Regions from separate parts of the Paenibacillus sp. FSL L8-0638 genome, predicted to be linked through region 1. Evidence: riboswitches for the same ligand, from Rfam matches in the RefSeq annotation. Region 1 holds a riboswitch; each other region holds the start of a gene.
The links. A riboswitch is a leader RNA that binds a small molecule or an ion and turns the genes downstream of it on or off. The one in region 1 is predicted to bind cobalamin.
Positions count from the first base shown of each region.

Region 1 (6,639 bases):
GCGAAGTTTCAATAGATATAACGTCGGCATCCATGTCGGAGATGGACTGAATCATATGCTGAAATTCGGAATAGCACATATGCGTATGGATTTGGGTCGCAGGTTCAACGGTGGCCGTGGTCACAAGGAAGGCTTGAACTGCCCAATCCAGATAGGCTTGCTGTTGTTCTTCTTTCAGCGGAAGCCCTTCACGAATTGCGGGTTCATCGACCTGAATCATGCTGATGCCCGCTTGTTCCAGTGCCTCTACCTCTGCCCGTAATGCCAGAGCCAATTGTAAAGCAACTTGGCTACGCGGAATATCATTGCGTTCAAAAGACCAGTTCAAAATGGTCACAGGGCCTGTAAGCATTCCCTTAACAGGCTTGGAAGTTAACGATTGAGCGAATGCCGTTTCTTCCACAGTCATGGGCTGATCGAAGGAGACGTCTCCGTATATAATCGGCGGTTTGACACAGCGGGAGCCGTAGGACTGCACCCATCCGTTTTGTGTAAAAGCAAAACCGTTCAGCTTTTCGCCAAAAAATTCAACCATATCGGTCCGCTCAAATTCCCCGTGTACAAGCACGTCAATGCCAATGTCCTCCTGAATATCAATCCATTCCTTGATTTGCTGTTGGATGAACGTCCGGTATTGCTCGGCAGACCATTCTCCTTTGCGATAGTGCAGGCGGGCCTTGCGGATCTCGGCGGTTTGCGGGAAGCTACCAATGGTCGTCGTAGGCAGTGGAGGCAACTTCAGCTTATTTTGCTGAATCTCACGACGCTCGGCGAAAGGAACGCTGCGTGTTAGAGGCTCCTTTGCCAGCAAGTCAGCCAGATCGTCAGCTGTTTGTACGCGTGCCGCTGAGCTGTTGAAACGGGCTACCGCATCCGCACTTTGTCCAAGCTTGGTGAGTGCGGATGGATCGTGTTTGCCAAGTGCAGCCGTCAGGACGGCGATTTCCTCAAGCTTTTCATCGGCAAAAGCCAGCGCTTGCACCAGTTCTCGATCCAGCTTGTGCTCTGCTTCCAGACTGACTGGCACATGCAGCAGACTGCATGATGGCTGTACGATAAGCTGCTCGGCAGTGGTCTGTTCTGCTAACTGACCCAGCAGGGTAGCCACAGCGTTAAGGTCGCTGCGCCATATATTGCGCCCGTCAATGATCCCAGCGCCCAGCGTTTTTCCTTTAGGGAAACCATGCTGCAATATATGCTGGAGATTTTCGCCATCATCATACACAAAATCAAGACCCAGTCCCTGTACCGGAAGTGCGGACAGACGCTCATAATGGTCCAGGCTGCCAAAGTAAGTTTGCAGCATTATATTTAAAGAGGGCGCAGCTTGGGCCAAAGCTTCATAGACTTCCTGAATAATGTCCAGATCCTCTACTGGGAATGAGGTGGTCAGGACAGGTTCATCGATTTGGACCCACTGAACACCTTCTGCTGCTAGTTCAGACAGGACACGGGTGTATAAAGGCAGGAAGGTTCTTATAATAGAAGCAAGCTCCTTGCGATCATAGCCTTTGGAAAGGGTAACGAATGAATAGGGGCCGATGAGGACCGGTTTCCCATCAATGCCTAGCTCTTGTTTTGCTTCACGATAAGCCTGTAAAGGTTTATTTTCAGTGAACACCGGGACTGCGTTTGCCAATTCAGGAACGATGTAGTGATAATTTGTATTCATCCATTTGGTCATTTCACTGGCGGTTGCTCCCTTTTGTCCACGAGCGATCCCGAAATACACGGACAGAGGAATCGGACCTGCGGGACGATGGTTGAACCGTTCGGGTACTAGACCAAACATCACAGATGTATCCAGCATGTGATCATAATAGGAGAAGTCTCCGACAGGAATGCGATCAATCCCCTTGTCACGCTGCTTGCTCAGATGCTCCAACCGTAATCTTTTCATCTCCGTTTGCAGTTCGCTTTCGCTAATACTGCCGTTCCAGAAGCGCTCCAGTGCTTTCTTCCATTCCCGGTTTTCGCCGATACGCGGATATCCCAGATTACTGCTAATTAAGCCGGACAATTCAGGCCATTCAATGACGGACATGTACTTTTCCTCCTAGTGGGTGGCTGTTTTATTTTTACGTACCAAAAAAGGCATTCTTCCCCCCAGAGTTAAAAATAAGTAGGGGAAAGAATGCCTCCGTGATTAAAAAATCAAAAATACGGCGACTGCTCTTAACACCTCCCTATCTTCCGTAGGTACTTGCGATGTTGTTAAAATAGGCAGGTCTCCTGACTTACGGATCATGACTCTCAGCATCCCTTCCCGGTCTGTGGACCAGTGGTTGTATGAACAGCTGAAAGTTCCCCGTTTACAGTGGCGGGACCGTGCCGGATTTGCACCGGCTTCCCTTTTAAGCCTGATCTGAATAGAACAGACACCTATCTCCAAGCTATGCGGTTAAGGTATGACGAATAATTATGCACTCGTATACTTGTTCACCATCATAAGTGAAACTTGCAGGATGCGCAATAGAAACTGCAATGGAATCTGTTAGGGATATGCAAAAAAAGACAAGCCTCATCCATGATGGAGACTTGTCCTAGATTAGATATAGCATTTGCCGAGTAACCTTCGCCTTAAGTCAATGAAACGGTGTAACCTGCCTGAATGCTGGCTTTTACATCTACCAAACGCTGGTTGTGGCTGCCCCGGAAGGGAAGGGTCAGGTCCTTTTGCTGTTCTACAAAGCGACCATCCACAATCACATCGCACAAAAGTGCTAGCTTTTGTCGCTCCTGATCTGTGAGTAGATCTTCATAGACAAAGCCAGTGTAAGCCCACACGGTTCGGTCGGGACAGGCCGCACGGAAGTCGCGCACAAATTGCGAGCATTCTGCTGCTGAGAAAAACGGGTCTCCCCCGCAGAGAGTCAGTCCATCCAACAACGGATTATCCATGATGTCACGAATGACTTCCTGTTGTCGTTGGGGTGTGAATGGCTCACCTGCACGGAAGCTCCACGACGCTGGATTAAAGCATCCGGGACAGGCATGACGGCAACCGCTAATGAACACGACGGTGCGCAGGCCGTATCCTTCGTTCAGAGATTCCGGAATGTAGCCACACAAATTCACTTATGTTTCACCCGATCTCGAACTTCTGCTTGTTTTGCAGCATTAAAGCGAACGGTATAATCCCCTGTCAGATATCCGGTTACCCGACGTAAGCGCTGAAAGTGTGTGTGCTCCTCATCTGTGCCACATTGGGGGCAGCTTGTCCCGATAATCCCTTCATAACCGCATTCCGTACAACGATCCACCGGATGGTTGATGGAAAAGTAGCCGATATTCTGATGCAGCGCGTATTGAACAATTTTAAGAAACGCATCCGGGTTATTCCGCGCATTACCGTCCAGTTCAATGTATGATATCGCACCAGCGTTGCATAGGTTATGGAACGGAGCTTCCAAGCTGATTTTACGAGCAGCCGGGAGCGTGTAATACACGGGAATATGAAAAGAATTCGTGTAATATTCTCGATCATTTACCTCAGGAATAATCCCGAAATCACGTTGATCCAGCAAGGTGAACTTGCCCGACAGACCTTCGGCAGGCGTAGCGAACAATGTAATATTCAAATTGTGATATTCACTCATTCGATCGCAATACACGCGCATAGAAGTGATGATTCGCTGTGCCTCGCGGTATACGAAATCATCCTCCCCGTGGTGTTTCCCGTATAGTGCCTTCATGCACTCAGCCAGTCCGATGAATCCGATCGAAAGCGTACCGTGTTTTAGTATGCTTCCCACCTTATCATCTGGCTCTAGTTGTTCTCCACCTTCCCATACCCCTTCGCGCATCATAAAGTCCGAGGCTTTGGCCGGCTGGCTGGTCTGGATTTGATAGCGATGGATTAAGCCATCCACCGCAATGCGCATAACTTCTTCTAGTCTCGCATCAAAGCGATCACGGTCAGGTGTCAGGCGTTTGCCTGTGCAAATACCATACTCAATGCCAAGCCGCACCAGATTAATGGTATTGAAGGAGAGATTTCCCTTACCACTCTGCCGATTTCTACCGAAACGGTCAGAAATGGTGCGGGTACGGCAACCCATTGTCGCTATAATGGTATCCGGGTCATCAGCACGGTAAAAAGGCAGGTTGAAGGTGGCATCCACATTCACAAAATTGGGATACATCCGTCTGCTAGAGCATTCTACCGCCCGTAAGAACAAATCATAATTGACGTCGCCTTCTGCCTGATTGATTCCCTCTTTGCATTGGAAAATATGCTGTGGAAAAATAGGAGTTTCCCCGCTACCCAAGCCGCGAATCGTGGCATCCAGCAGCGATTGAGTAACAAGCCGTCCCTCAGCAGACGTGCACATTCCGTAATTCAGTGAAGTGAATGGAATCTGTCCACCTGCGCGACTGCTCATGGTGTTTAGGTTATGAATGAGCGATTCAGCAGCCTGTCGGGTTTCCGTCTCCGTCTCTTCGCGAGCGAATGCGTATGAACGAGGGCAGACTTCTTGCAAATGGGGGTTGGCCATATGTAGTTCATCGTCAGTCAGACTGGACTCTATCTCTTCCTCGAACAGCCGAAGTCCCTTGCGCAGATGCTTGCGGAAGGACCGGGCAACGTATGGGGCAAGGTCCCAATCTATTTTATTGGCGGAGACACCTCCGAATTGGCTATTTTGCTGGGACTGGAATATGATGGCAACTAGTGCCATAGCGGACATAATCGTTTGCGGTGTGCGTACAGAGCCATTGCCTGTATTGAATCCGTCTTGTAGTAACCGGCCAAAAGGGATAAAGATACAATTCGTAGTTCCGAGTGCGTATTGGTCCAAATCGTGAACATATACATATCCGTGATCAATCGCGTTCGTCAGTTCAGGCGGAAGTACCCGCAGGCGCGCATACCATTTGGCATACTCGGACCCAAGCTTGCTCATTTTGCCGCTGAACGATTCTCCATTCAGATTTGCATTCTCCCGCAGCATGTCCAGATCTTGTGCCCCAATGACCCGCTCGCCGATGTCGTATAATTGATGTTCCTCCAGCACCTTCATCGTAAAACCCTCCATATAGTAAAATATATATATTTTTCACAAAAACAACATATTGATGATATCTAGTGATAACCAATTGTTTCGATCTATATATTGTATATACGTATACATCGGGAGTATGTGACTATTGTCACATTGGCAAGAGCGGCCGACACGAAAAAGCCAGGTATAGAGTAAGGGGCACATCCGTAGATATGCGCCTTACTCTATACCTAGCAATCGAAGTTGTGACAAAAAAATGAATAGGGTCGTCGGTACATTGTGTATGATTTTGGGATATAGATTTTAGAAGGTTTAGAGTAGCTTTTTCAACTGGGACACCCGGCCTTGGGAGATATCGAGCATTTCTGCATACACTTTTTGTGGCAGGTTCGGGTGATCCTGAATTAGCTTGCGAAGCTTTTTTACCATTTCACCTTGCTGCACTCTGGATTGCTTGGGCTGCCACGTTGTGTTGTTTCGGATCGGCTGGGTATGTTCTTGAGCCTGGATAGCATCATTGCTTGTGGCATGCACATTTTCATCGGTCTTTAATAATTGAATGCAATCAGCGCAGATAAAGCTGTCCCGAAAATAAGTTAAGTGATCCACCGCGCCGCAAAATTTGCAGGAGACACCCGTGTATTTTCTTAATACAAATCCTTCTTCATCTACGAAGAATTCAAGCGAATCACCGATATTGATATCCATTGTGGTGCGCATTTCCTTAGGGAGTACAATTCGCCCCAATTGATCCAGGGGCCTTGTCATTCCGGTATTTTTCATCAGCGCTTCCTCCTTCAATGATATATCCTGATTATACCAAAAAATATTATTTTTAGCTTTGTATATTGAAGGTAAAATGTAACTTTTTTTTGTCTTTAAGCTGCGACTCTCTTTCATCCAGTATAGGATGTTTTCGGTATTGTTGCCGTGATACTCCTTTTTAGCTATGATATATTAAAACGCTTTCATGTATGCCTTTTCATTATATTCTTAAATGGAATAAGGAGATGACGGATATGAGTCATGAAACAACGGATATCGAATATTTATTTCAAGATCCGAAGATTCATCTGGATGAGCGTGTACGGGATCTCGTGTCGCGACTAACCTTGGAGGAAAAGATCGAATCCATGTTGCAATACCAGCCGGCCATTGACCGATTGGGAGTCGCAGCTTACAAGCACGGTACGGAAGCGGCACACGGGATAGCGTGGTTGGGTGAGGCGACTTCATTTCCTCAGCCAGTAGGATTGGCATGTACTTGGGATACGGAATTAATGCGTCAAATCGGATCTGTTATCGCAGATGAGGCGCGTGTCTACTATCGTCGTGATCCCAAATTAAACGGTCTGACCCTGTGGGCACCTACGGTGGATATGGAGCGTGACCCAAGATGGGGACGCAATGAGGAAGCTTACGGCGAAGATCCGTATTTGACGGGAGAGTTGTCGAAAGAGTTAGTCAAAGGAATACAGGGGGATCATCCGGTATATTTGAAGGCGGTTGCCACTTTAAAACATTTTCTGGGTAACAATAATGAAGTGGATCGGGGAAGTGGCTCCTCCAGTATAGATCCACGAAACTTGCGAGAATATTACCTAAGAGCCTTTGAGAAGCCTTTTATGGAAGG
Region 1 is NZ_CP151960.1:5,501,471-5,508,109, reverse strand. Features, by position in the region: gene metE (5-methyltetrahydropteroyltriglutamate--homocysteine S-methyltransferase) at 1-2,044, opposite strand, end outside; cobalamin riboswitch at 2,205-2,401, opposite strand; gene nrdG (anaerobic ribonucleoside-triphosphate reductase activating protein) at 2,581-3,078, opposite strand; gene MKY35_RS24545 (anaerobic ribonucleoside triphosphate reductase) at 3,075-5,024, opposite strand; gene MKY35_RS24540 (AbrB/MazE/SpoVT family DNA-binding domain-containing protein) at 5,319-5,789, opposite strand; gene MKY35_RS24535 (glycoside hydrolase family 3 C-terminal domain-containing protein) at 6,026-6,639, shown strand, end outside.

Region 2 (6,639 bases), 210 kb from region 1:
AATCCGTCAGGGATTATAACCCCAAGGACAGGCTTCACTTGAGAAACAACTCAAGGGAGCCTGTCCTTTTTTGGTTTTGGCAGGTTTTACTGTTCAGGATTTTGCAAAATCCTCACTATTTTAAAGTACAGAAGGAGCGATACTCGCATAATGAAAGTTTTGGAGGAACGTATTCGTCAAGAAGGACAGATTTTATCTGACACCGTATTAAAGGTAGATTCATTTTTGAATCATCAGGTAGATACAGCATTAGCATTAGAGATTGGTAAGGAGTTTGCACGCCTGTTCGGCAGTGCTCCGATCACCAAGGTGCTTACCATTGAAGCTAGTGGTATTCAATTTGCAATGGCTACTGCTATTGCCTTGGGGGTCCCGTTCATTTATGCGAAGAAAAAGAAGGCCATCACGCTGAATGAGCAGGTATACTTCGCAGAGGTTCATTCGTTCACTCGGCAGGAAACCTATCAGGTGAGTATCTCCCAAAAATATCTCGATGCCAGCGACCATGTGCTGATCGTAGATGATTTTTTGGCAACTGGTGCAGCATTGGTCGGACTTACGGATATTGTAAAGGAAGCAGGAGCGGAGCTGGCCGGGGTTGGCTGTGTGATTGAGAAGAGCTTCCAGGAAGGCCGTGGACTGTTGGAGCAAAGAGGCATCGCCGTACGTTCTCTTGCGCGTATCGCTTCCATGGCACCAGGCGAGGTCCATTTTATAGAGGAAGCTGGCGCGGTAATTGCTCCTGTTAAGGAGAATGTGGGATGTTAAGTAAACAAAAGTTATTCGCACTGGGCTTCCAGCATGTCATGGCGATGTACGCTGGAGCCATTGCTGTACCTCTAATTGTAGGGGGAGCATTGCACCTAACTCCAGCCCAGATGGCTTATTTGGTGGCTGCCGATCTGTTCACTTGCGGGATTGCTACGTTATTACAAATTATGGGCACACGCTTTTTCGGTAGTAGACTGCCTGTCATTTTAGGCTGTACGTTTACGGCAGTAGGGCCTATCATCGCGATTGCTTCGACCTCAAATTTGGCGACAGCGTACGGTGCCATTATTTTGTCTGGTATATTCGTGGTGCTTGCGGCACCGCTGTATGGCAAGCTGCTACGCTTTTTCCCGACGGTCGTTACGGGTTCGGTCGTTACAATTATCGGTCTATCCCTTATTCCGGTGGCGATGAACAATGTAGCAGGTGGCCAGGGCAGCGCGGATTTTGGACAGCCGCGTAATTTGCTGCTGGCGCTGGTTACATTATTGGTTATTCTGCTTGTGAATCGGTTAGCAAAGGGCTTTATGCGCTCGATTTCCGTGCTCATCGGTCTGTTTGCAGGCACGGTGGTTGCTTATGCGATGGGAATGGTGCATTTTGCTCCCGTGGCAGATGCGTCATGGGTGAGTGTTGCGCAGCCGTTTTATTTTGGTAAGCCAGAGTTTAGCATTATGGCGGTATGTACGATGATTATTGTCAATATTGTCAGCATGGTCGAGTCTACGGGTGTTTATCTGGCAGTAGGCAAGGCGATTGATCAAAAGGTAGAGCAAAAGCAGATCGTCAATGGACTTCGTTCGGAAGGACTTGCGATTATGCTTGGGGGTATTTTTAACGCGTTTCCTTATACAGCCTTCTCGCAAAATGTGGGTCTGATCTCGCTCACACGCGTCAAATCGCGGAACGTTATTTTTGCTGCGGGCGGTATCATGGTTGTTCTCGGTTTGCTACCTAAGCTGGCTGCTTTAACGACAGTGATTCCTAACGCTGTGCTGGGCGGGGCGATGATCGTCATGTTCGGCTCGGTCGCTGCATCAGGCATGTCTATTTTGTCAGAAGTGGATCTGCGAAAGGAAAGCAATCTGCTGATCGCAGCATGCAGTATTGCTGTGGGCCTAGGTTCTGCCGTTCTGCCACAAATGTTCGACCAGCTGCCGAGCTTTGCCAAAATGCTGTTGCAAAACGGCATCGTATCTGGTTCGATTACAGCGATTGTCTTGAATATCGTTTTGACGAGAAAACAAGGGGAATCGGTCAAAAGCGTGACGGTTCAGGAGGTTCCACAGAAGGTTTGATGATTAGAAATAAATAAAGATAGCCGGAGAGAGGACGTATGCCTCTTTTCCGGCTGTTTGGCATGGGGTTATCCAGATAGTAGATCCCCTTGTTGTCTGGGGATATATAGATAAACTGCGGGATGAAATGGGTAGCTCCAATTTGGCGCGTTTTCCAGTTTACTTACTAGAAGAATTTGCTAGAGCAGTGGGCGATATCATGGTATAATTTACCTTATGGATTTTGAATAGTGGTGGATGTTTTCGGACCACGGTGCAGCTTCCCGAAAGGGGGTGAAGCCGATGGTCAACCTTGTATCGTGCTACGATGTGTTGCGTTGGATGGTTACGTTACTAAGCCTGGTGTTTAGTATTCGTAAACTTTATCGCTGGCTACGTCGAAAATTTCGGAACAAGCGAAAACCCACCGCGTAATTAGGTTGGCCCCTAACGGTGGGTTTCGTTTGCATTGACATTTAGTTATGCAGCGCGCCGTGGTGGTGATCCACAGCCTTTCAAGTCCTAAGAGTCTTTGCCGTTGGCGCGGCGAAGACTCTTTTTAGTATACGGACACGGTGGTTTACTCTATACCTAATTTTAACACTTCAATTGCGTGCACGCAATTGGAGGTTAGGTCTTGTTTCTACCTTATCGTTCAAATTTAAATTATTGTGCAGCCTTTATTGACAAGCCTGTGACAACAAAATAAGATCGTAATGAAAAGAAATAAAGGAAGAAAACAGGTGTGAGCCGGACAACTCTATGTATGGGGTTTCGTAGAGACGATGTACATAGTTGTTGAGCATGTTCACTTAAAAGGGAAGTTCGGTTGATTCCGACACGGGCCCGCCACTGTATACAGGCATCAGCAGGATACTGCTGGAGCTTTCAGAACAGCCACTGGAATTGTGAAGAACCGGGAAGGCCTGAAAGATACGCCTGGAGTCAGGAGACCTGCCTGTTTTGACATCACTGTCAGACCCACGGAATGCTGGGGAGGTGGTTAGGCGTGCTGCATACGGAATGTCTGAAACCGATCTGATCCCTTCTATGTTTTTGGAGTTGGCTTCGAGGTGAGTTCTGACATTTTATATTGAAGGCATTTCTGACTGCTGATCAAGTGGTTCGGAATGCTTTTTTCGCGTTTTGCGTTAGGTTTATGCGATTTTACAAGATAGAGGAGGGCTCATGAAATGATAAGCAGTCGTAGTAGGCGTTCATGGTTCATATGTACAGGGGTGATGCTGCTGCTGGCAGTTATGGCTCTTTCGGGATGTGCCAGCAATAAGACGTCGGATAGCTCCGGCAAGGGTGAGAACGCGTCAGCACAACAAACAGCGACAGATAAAAAGCTGGTAATGGCGTATACATGGAAACCGTCAGGCGTTGACCCGCATGGAGATAATAGCTGGGATGTGATGCGATCCGGTGCAGGTGAGACACTGGTACGTTTGAATGAAAAGCTGGAGCCTGTGGCTTGGCTGGCAAAGGAGTGGAAGCAGGATAGCCCTACAGTTTGGACGTTCAGCTTGCAGGATAAAGTCACTTTTCATGATGGAAAAAGTATGGATGCAGCAAGTGTAAAAGCGTCTTTGTTACGCTCTATTGAGAAAAGCCATCTGGCGAAGGATTTACTGAATGTGAAGTCCATTGATGTAAGCGGCCCGCTGGCCTTGAAGATCACGACAAACCAGCCGAATGCGGCATTGGTGTCTAATCTAGCTGATCCATCGACGATTGTACTGGATGTGGCATCGATGAAAGATGAGCAGGGTTACCCAGCGATGACAGGCGCCTTTAAAATCAAAGCGTTCAACAAGGACCAATCCTTGGTCGTAGAGCGTTATGACGGATACTGGGGCGAGAAGGCACGATTGGCTGAAGCGACGATGAAGTTCATTACGGACGGGAATTCGCGCCTGATGGCACTGCAATCCGGTGAGGTGGACGTAGCGACGGATATTCCGGTTGATAACGCAGAGGTACTGAAAAAGAACGACAAGCTGCAAGTGCTGTCAGCTCCGTCCTTGCGCACCCATATGATCGTGTACAATATGGAATCGCCAGTATTCAAGGATGCGGCGAACCGTAAGGTGGTGGACAGCCTGATTCCACGCGCATCGATTGTGAGCGCCGTCATGAGGGGCTTCGGTACGGAGGCAAGCAGTCCGTTCCCGAGCATTCTTCCCTTCGGTAAAGTTGAGCGCAAAGCGCTGGACGGAACGGCAGAGCAACTGTTGACGAAGGATGGCTGGCAGAAGGACGCCCAAGGGACATGGACTAAGCAAGGCAAGCCGTTCGAGGTTACGCTGCTGACTTTCCCTCAGCGTCCGGAGCTCTCTGTTATGGCTGAGGTCATCCAAAGCCAATTGCTGAAAGAGGGAATCCAGGTCAAGATTCGCAAGGTGGAAAATATCGACGAGGCGTTGACCAAAAACGATTGGGATTTTGCTATGTACAGTATGCTTACTGCTCATACAGGAGAGCCGCAATATTTTATGGACATGTTTTATTCTTCGAAAAGCGAAGCCAATGTAAGCCGTTATAGTTTCAAACCGCTAGAGAGTATTCTGAACAGCTTGAAGCTGGCGAAGGATACAGCGCAGCGTAATGCTGTGACACTACAAGCGCTGGATATCATCAATACGGATTTGCCACAGTCGTTCATTGTGCATCCTGATAATGTGTTTGGTGTGAAAAAAGGGGTGGAGGGTTTTACACCCCATCCGATCGAGTATTACTACATTACAGCGCAATCCGATATTGCGGAATAACGAGCTGCGTATCCTATGATTCGTTTTATACTGGAACGTGTGGCGCAGCTGCTCATTATTGTATTCGTTGTATCCACGCTGACTTTTGTACTGATGCGGCTGGCCCCTGGAGACCCTGCTACCATTTTGCTCACCGCGCATAATATCCCTGCCTCTGAGGAGGCGTTGACGACGCTACGAAAGGAACTGGGCTTAAACGAACCGCTTCATATTCAATATGTGAACTGGCTGCGGGATGTGTTCACAGGGCATTGGGGCACTTCGTATGTATCCAAGGAGTCGGTGCTAGCCGAACTGTGGAACAGACTTCCTGCTACTGTGGAGCTAGCTGCTGCGGGCTTCGCCGTCATGACGGTGTTTACGCTGGGGCTGGGGCTGGCTGCCTCGCTAAAAATCAGCGGCCCACTGGATCGTCTGGGCAGGCTGTTCGCCCTGCTGGGATCGTCGATCCCCTCTTTTTGGTTTGGTTTTCTGTTGATCTATCTATTCTCCGTTCGCTTGGGCTGGCTCCCATCCATGGGAAGGGAGGACTGGACACATCTAGTGCTCCCAGCGCTGACTCTTGGCGCAGGTTTAGGAGCTGTGCAAGCACGCGTACTGCGCGCTCAAATGCTGGAGCTGGGTGACCGGAATTTTGTGAAAGCAGCGAAGGCTCGAGGCTTTTCCCGTTTGCATATCCTGTTTTTTGAGATATTTAGGCATGCGGTTCTGCCTATAATTACACTGCTAGGTACCAATCTATCATTTATGCTGGCAGGTAATGTGATTGTAGAGACCATTTTTTCATGGCCGGGGTTGGGCAAGTATTTTATAGATGCGATTACACAGCGAGATTATCCGGTGATTCAGGGGTATGTTATTTTTGCCGTATTTTTAATTGTAGGAGTTCAGTGTTTGGTGGATGTGGTCCAGACGGCGATAGATCCGAGGCTGCGTTTGCGTTAAGGGGGAAGCTGAAAATGAAAAAGATGCGGCTTTCCTTTCAAGGGAGCTTGCTGGCAGGAGGCGTACTGTTTGGTCTGATCGTGCTGCTTGGGTTATTGGCTCCATGGGTCGCTCCTCATGATCCTCTCCAAGTGGACCTTTTGAACCGTCTGGCACCACCCAGCCGGAAATATCCTTTCGGTACGGATCATCTGGGCCGGGATGTGCTATCACGGCTAATTTACGGGATTCGGACGAGCGTGCTAATCGCATGTGCAATTACTGTAGCTACGCTGTGCTTCAGTCTGCCTATAGGGTTGCTTATTGGTTATGTGCGCGGACGCGTGGACCAGCTGGTCATGCGGGGAATCGACGGCGTATTGGCTTTTCCTGATATTATTTTAACAGTGGCAATTGTCGGTATTTTGGGTCCGGGTTTTGTTAACATGACCCTTGCCATTATTGCGGTACGGTGGGCGGGCTATGTCCGATATATCCGTAGTCTGGTTCAAAAAGCTTGTCAGGAGGACTACGTTCGGTATGCCCGTTTATCCGGCAATTCACACGTTCGTATACTGAGCCGTTATGTATTGCCACAAGCGTTGCCGCAGTTGTTGGTTTATGCGGTATGGGATATCGGACGCGTGGTGCTGATGATCGCTGGGCTGTCCTTTCTTGGACTAGGTGTACAGCCGCCCAAGCCAGAGTGGGGCGTGATGCTGCATGATGCCACCTCATATTTTCAGGTGGCTCCGCACGTCATGATTTTCCCGGGCTTGGCGATTATGCTATTCGTACTTGCCTGCCAGCTTTTGGGCGACCGCTTTTCGGAAAAGGAGGCGGCCAAATAGTGGAGGATCAAACAGCCCTTGGGGGCAAGGATACGATAGAAC
Region 2 is NZ_CP151960.1:5,706,558-5,713,196, reverse strand. Features, by position in the region: gene MKY35_RS25475 (xanthine phosphoribosyltransferase) at 151-768, shown strand; gene MKY35_RS25470 (nucleobase:cation symporter-2 family protein) at 762-2,069, shown strand; cobalamin riboswitch at 2,825-3,025, shown strand; gene MKY35_RS25465 (ABC transporter substrate-binding protein) at 3,242-4,822, shown strand; gene nikB (nickel ABC transporter permease) at 4,838-5,767, shown strand; gene MKY35_RS25455 (ABC transporter permease subunit) at 5,782-6,597, shown strand; gene MKY35_RS25450 (ATP-binding cassette domain-containing protein) at 6,597-6,639, shown strand, end outside.
Region 2: it holds a riboswitch for cobalamin, as region 1 does, so the genes downstream of both, MKY35_RS25465 (ABC transporter substrate-binding protein) here and metE (5-methyltetrahydropteroyltriglutamate--homocysteine S-methyltransferase) in region 1, are expected to answer to the same signal.

Region 3 (6,639 bases), 1.9 Mb from region 1:
AGCAACGTCACCCACACCGAAGAAATCCCCATAGATTTTAATATCACGGATGTAGCCTTCCTTAAGATCCATGCGGATATCAATAATACCGACTGGAAATTTACGTGTGTGCTTGATATTGCTCTCGGGGGATAGACCGTAGTTCCAATCCCACGATTGGTAGCGTTCTTTGGATATTTCATGGATTTTGGCCCAATCGGTATCGGTGAGCTTATATTGAGGTACTTGATCCAATTCTGATCCGAATATGAAACGCAACAGTTCCTCGCGAAATTGCTCTATGGTCATCTCACGGTCCATCAGTTCGCTGATGTTAGCTACGCGACTGCGGACAGATTTAGTGCTTTTGGATTTGAATTTTTCGGGATTGGCATGCAGTGATGCAGCCACATTGTCCAGATTCAGGTTAAACATCAATGTACCGTGGCTGAACATACGTCCGCGTGTGGCAAATTGGGCGTTTCCTGAAATTTTACGTTCTCCGACCTGCAGATCGTTGCGGCCTGTCATTTCAGCTTCTACTCCCATTTGGCGCAGAGCATCAATCACAGGTTGCGTAAATTTGAGGAAATTATGAAAGGACTCCCCGTTATCCTTGGTAATAAAACTGAAATTTAAATTACCGAGGTCATGATATACAGCACCGCCGCCGGACAGGCGACGAACGACTTGAATATTGTTATCTCTGACAAACTCGGCGTTGATTTCTTCAATGGTATTTTGATGCTTGCCTATAATAATAGAAGGCTGATTAATGTAAAACAGCAAATAGCTGTCGTCCAGCGGTAGATGCTTGAGCGCGTATTCCTCAATAGCAAGATTAATGGCTGGATCGTGTATCCCCTGGTTGTCGATGAACAGCATGTCCATTCCTCCGTATATAAACTGTGTAATTTTATGTGTGCCTCCTTCTATTGTAACCCAAGTGAGCCATGTACAAAAGCTCATTTGCATTGACGGGACGCAAAAAGCAGCCTCATAATGGAGCTAAATGATTGGAAACGGGCGGAAAGGATGAGAGGCAATGATAGAGGTTTACGGTCATGGCGGGGACAGGGAAACAGCTGCGGCGACATTTGGCGGGACTGCTGCTGATTTTGTAGATTTTAGTGCAAATATTAATCCGCTTGGTCCACCGCCGGAGGTGCTTGAGGCGCTGCAACATTCATTTGACACTGTGATTCGCTATCCAGACCCTGGGCATCGGAATTTTAAAAATATGCTCGCACGGCGACTGCATGTTCCACCGGAGTCGTTAAGTATCGGAAACGGAGCGGCTGAGAGCATGGCGCTCTTGTTATTGGGACTGGCTCCTAAGCGTGTGGGTACAGTAGAGCCGTGTTTTTCGGAATATGCCGAGCTGGCTGGCAAATTCGGAGCCGAGGTCAACCGGGTGTACGGGAAAGCCTCGCTTCAATGGAAGGCGGACGTGAAGGACATTCTTCAGCTCATGGAGCAGGTAGATGTTTTGTTCCTTGGGCAGCCGAATAATCCAAACGGTGTGCAATATGGTGAGCAGGAGCTGTGCGAGCTGGCAGAGGCGGCTGGCACAACGGGGACCGTGCTGGTGGTGGATGAAGCATTCATTGATTTTATTCCGCTGGAACGGCGAATCTCACTGCTGCCTGTGCTGGATCGCTATCCTCATGTGATTTTGATCCGGTCAATGACCAAATTTTATGCCATTCCTGGCTTGCGATTGGGCTATGCGATTTCTCATCCGGACTATATCCGGCGAATGACGGCCAAACAGGTGACCTGGAGTGTGAATGGATTGGCGTTGCTGGCTGGGGAGGCGTGTCTGAAAAGTGGGCAAGCATATGAGCGCAGAACACAGGAGCTGATTGCTGCGGAGCGCAACCGTCTGTTGACCGCCTTGGCGGAATGGGGCTGCGGTGTCGTTCCCGGTGAAGCCAATTACGTGCTGGCAAGGGCGCCGGGTACGTGGAGTGCATCGGCTATTCAGCAGGCGCTTGGACAACGCGGAATTCTTATACGTAGCTGTGCTATGTATCCGGGACTGACGACGAGCCATTTTCGGATTGCAGTGAGGGATGCAGAAGCCAACGATAGGCTGCTATCTGTATTGGGTAAAGTGCTGGAGGAGGAACAGCGGCGTGACAGTTAGCTTGATCATCATGGCAGCCTATCTTTTGGACAGGCTGATTGGTGACCCGAGGTGGTTGCCGCATCCAGTCATCGGTATGGGACATGCCATTTCAGCATTGGAAAAAGTGATTCGCCGCCAGGTACGAAGTGACCGAGGGCTGAAACGTGCGGGTATACTGCTTCCACTCATTGTGGCGGGAGGCTCCTTTGCGCTCGCCTGGGCGCTGTTGCACTTGCTTGCCTGGATTCATCCGTGGTTATCTGTCGGCGCAGAAATGGTGCTGATTGCGACCACGATTGCTTCCAAAGGACTAAAGGATGCAGGAATGGCAGTCTACCGAGCGTTGCAGGCGGATGACCTGGCTGTGGCACGGCGGGAGCTGGGCATGATAGTCGGGCGGGATACGCAGCAACTTGATGAGCCTGAGATTGTACGCGGTACGGTTGAAACGGTCGCTGAAAATATCGTGGACGCGATTATTTCCCCGCTTTTTTATGCCTTGATCGGGGGAGCACCCTTGGCGCTGGCTTATCGTGCTGTGAATACGCTCGATTCCATGGTTGGCTACAAAAATGAAAAGTATCTGCATTTAGGCTGGGCTTCAGCACGTCTGGATGATGTGGCTAACTACATTCCGGCACGCCTAACAGCGGCAATGCTTGTGGTAGCGGCGTGGATGTACAAGCGAAATGCTGCAAGAAGCTGGCGCACAGTCAAGCGAGACGCTCGTCTGCACCCAAGCCCGAACAGTGGCTACCCGGAATCGGCTGTTGCTGGTGCACTGGGGATTCGTCTTGGAGGCTATAATGTGTATCATGGCGTACGCTCCTTTCGTGCATACATGGGCGATTGGATACGACCGCTAGAGTCGAAAGATATACGGCATACAATCCAGCTGATGTTCGCCGTGTCCAGTATGTTTGTGGGATTGTGTTTGTTAGGAGCCGCAGGTTGTTTTGCCTTGGGATGGGTGCGGTGAGGGTGAGGAGTGACACACTGAATAATGATCGAGCAGGAAGTGACATGATCTTGAAACAAGATATAGCAGCAAAAAGGACAGTAGAATACGCACAAAGTCCGAACTCACAGGAGGATAAGGTGCCGTATGATGCTAAAGAAGATCTGCATTGGGACATGGAACTCGTGTTAGTTCGTCACGGCACAACCTTATGGAACAAGGAACGTCGATATCTGGGACACTCCGACTTAGGTTTGCTACCGGGAGCAGAGCAGGAATTAAAGCCTTTGCAGGAAAAATTGCAAGGGCACTCCTTTGCTCGAATCTATTGCAGCGACTTAATGCGATGTCGCCAGACCTTGCAGATCATTGTGCCGGAATCAGAGTTGACGTCTGGACGTTCCCTATCTACTATGCCTCCTATGATGGAACCATGTCTGCGAGAGCTTCATTTTGGCGAGTGGGATGGAAAAACGTATGACATGCTCAAGGATGTGTCGTTGTATCGAGCTTGGATTGATGAGCCGCAACGGATCACCCCACCTGGAGGAGAGTCTTGGACAGATTTTGTAAATCGTCTGCGCAAATTTCTTGACTCTCTGTATGAATGGCGTGTTGCTATGGAAGTTCAACCCATGGATTTGACTGCTGCGCCGCCCTCTGTTTTGGTTGTTACGCATGGTGGCGTAATTCGCCAGTTGGCTTGCATGCTGATACCGGGCCATGATTTTTGGAGTTTGAACCCGAAGCCGGGAAAAGCATTTAGGATGCAATTGAGGTTGGCAGGACCGTACAGTTACACAGCAGAAATGCTTCCTCATTAGGCTAGACACCAGCGGATAAAGAGGCTGTTTGGGTTGTAAGCAGCCTCTTTTTAACCTATAATCATCAAGTAAAAGAACGGCTTGACTACCACTACATCAAATATCCAGCAGACGAGGTCGGCGCAGTGTGATGAAACTATGGTTTCCCTTGCCTGCGCTGTTAAAAGGGAAGTCGGTGTAAGTCCGGCGCGGTCCCGCCACTGTAAATGGAAACATGCCGGTTAGTCCTGCTTTATGTGCTACTAAGCATATGAAGGAATTTCAGGACATGCATCTTACCATAAGTCAGGATACCTGCCCGTCCGCCTGTCACCATAATCCTTCGAGGAAAGGATGACGTGTTCGCAGTGACTGTCCGTGCGGAAAGAAGCTGCCGCCTGCGCACGATCTGCGCTAACGTGACCCCTGTGTCCTGATATGAGGATGCGGGGTTTTTTTGATAGGAAAAGAAGGCTGGATTTAGAAGATATCTGATGATGCTCAAGTAACGCTCTTAACGATTTTTTTATGAAGGGGTGCAAATCATGGCAGGAAAAAAAATAAAGGTTTGGACAACAGGTTTATTGGCTCTGATTTTGGCGGTTGTGCTGAGTGCATGTGGGGCGAATGGAAAAAATGCTGAAAATAAAGAGGGTCAGGCTTCTTCACAGCAGTCGGGACAGGCAGTAAACGCACAAGAGCCTCCGGGCAAAACGGTTTACCCGCTCACAGTTAAAGATGCAACAGGACAGGAATTTACATTCAAAAAAGCGCCGGATAAAATCGTTTCCGTCTCCCCGGCAGAAACCGAGGCATTGTTCGCCATCGGGCTGGATAAGGAAATTGTCGGCGTCTCCGACTACTCTGATTACCCGGAAGCAGCTACGAAAAAGCCTAAAGTGGGCGGTATTATGAAACCAAACGAAGAGGCGATCATTGCTGCGAACCCGGAAGTCGTTTTTGCAGGGATATCACTTAGTGAACAGGCTACGACCAAGCTGCGCGACATGGGAATTATGATTTTTAAAACGGAACCGAAGACAGTGGAAGATGTCATGGCTAACATCGAATTGTATGGGAAAATCACCGATCATCAGAGAGAAGCAAGAGCGGTGACTGACAAGATGAGAGCAGATGTAGCAGAAGTAAAAGAAGGAATTAAAAATATCGGTAAAGGGCAGAAGCTGCGGGTATACGTCGAGTTTTCACCAGGCTGGACAGTTGGTAAAGGCGAGTTTATGGACGAGCTGATTACGTTGGCGGGCGGTGAAAATGTAGGTGCCACGCAGAAGGGGTGGTACCAAATTAGTGAAGAAAATATTATTGCTGCGAACCCTGACGTGATTTTGTACAGCAAAAGTGTCAAGGACGACAAAACTGGTCAAACGCTCGGCGAAATTATTAAAGCTCGCAGTGGATGGGATCAAATATCGGCTGTTCGCCACAACCGGGTATTTGCCGTGGATGATAATTTGATCAGTCGTCCGGGTCCACGCGTAACGGAAGGTCTCAAGGAAGTGGCCAAGGGCGTGTATCCTGAAATTTTCAAATGAACCGTAAACTGATCGGCTTTGGAGGGACAGGTCTTGTCCTACTGTTGCTGACGCTGCTGCTCTGTCTTGGCATCGGCTCGGCCAAGCTTCCGGTCAGCCAGATCACAGGCATTCTGGTTAACCACCTTCCGTGGTTAGGCGATACGTTTACACCGGATTGGAATACATCCTCAGAGCAGATTATTTTGAAGGTCAGATTGCCACGAGTGTTACTGGGAATGTTGGTAGGAGCAGCGCTGGCGCTGGCGGGAGCCGGATTTCAGGGTGTGCTGCGTAATCCTTTGGCTGATCCGTATACACTGGGGGTATCCTCGGGGGCTTCGGTAGGAGCGGCAGTACTGATTTATTGGGGCCTTCAATTTTCATTTGTTGGTGTATGGACGCTGCCGCTAGTGGCATTTACGACCGGAATGCTTACGCTGTGGATGGTGCTGACGTTGGCACGGGAAGGTGGGAAAATTCCGACACAAAGTCTCATTTTGTCGGGTGTGGTGATGCAATCCTTTCTGGGAGCGGTTGTTTCCTTTCTGACAGCCATGTCGAAGGAGACGGTCAATGAAATATTGTACTGGACGATGGGAAGTCTTAGTCTGCGCGGTTGGTCATATACAGGAATCCTTTTACCTTATGTGGTCATAGGGCTGGTATTTCTATGGAACCGGGCACGTGTGCTGAATATTTTGGCTTTGGGTGAACGTCAGGCGGCGCACATGGGAGTTCATGTAGATGCGACGAAGCTATCTGTTCTGATTATTTCCACGCTGCTGACAGCAGCCGCTGTCTCGGTATGTGGTGTGATTGGCTTTGTGGGACTCGTTGTACCGCATATCATTCGTCTGGTGACAGGTCCTGATTACCGTATGATTGTTCCATTATCTGCGCTCGGTGGAGCTATTTTTATGGCTTGGGCTGATACGGCGGCTCGCACGTTGTTAGCCCCCACGGAAATTCCTCTGGGCGTGATGACGGCCTTTGTTGGGGCACCGTTCTTCGCATATCTCCTGTACCGGAACAAGAAGCTGCGCAGGGGGGGACTGCTGTGACAGAACAAAGTGAATCACAGAAGGTGCGTGATCGGGCATTAGAGGTAGTGGGTCTGACACGTGCCTATGGAGAGTTCCATGCTTTAAAAAATATAAGCTGGAGCGTCGACGAAGGAACTTGGTGGGGGATTATTGGTCCGAACGGCAGTGGAAAATCGACCTTGCTGCATTT
Region 3 is NZ_CP151960.1:1,514,690-1,521,328, forward strand. Features, by position in the region: gene MKY35_RS06760 (lipoate--protein ligase) at 1-864, opposite strand, end outside; gene cobD (threonine-phosphate decarboxylase CobD) at 1,025-2,128, shown strand; gene cbiB (adenosylcobinamide-phosphate synthase CbiB) at 2,118-3,089, shown strand; gene MKY35_RS06775 (histidine phosphatase family protein) at 3,140-3,892, shown strand; cobalamin riboswitch at 4,015-4,209, shown strand; gene MKY35_RS06780 (cobalamin-binding protein) at 4,417-5,424, shown strand; gene MKY35_RS06785 (iron ABC transporter permease) at 5,421-6,467, shown strand; gene MKY35_RS06790 (ABC transporter ATP-binding protein) at 6,464-6,639, shown strand, end outside.
Region 3: it holds a riboswitch for cobalamin, as region 1 does, so the genes downstream of both, MKY35_RS06780 (cobalamin-binding protein) here and metE (5-methyltetrahydropteroyltriglutamate--homocysteine S-methyltransferase) in region 1, are expected to answer to the same signal.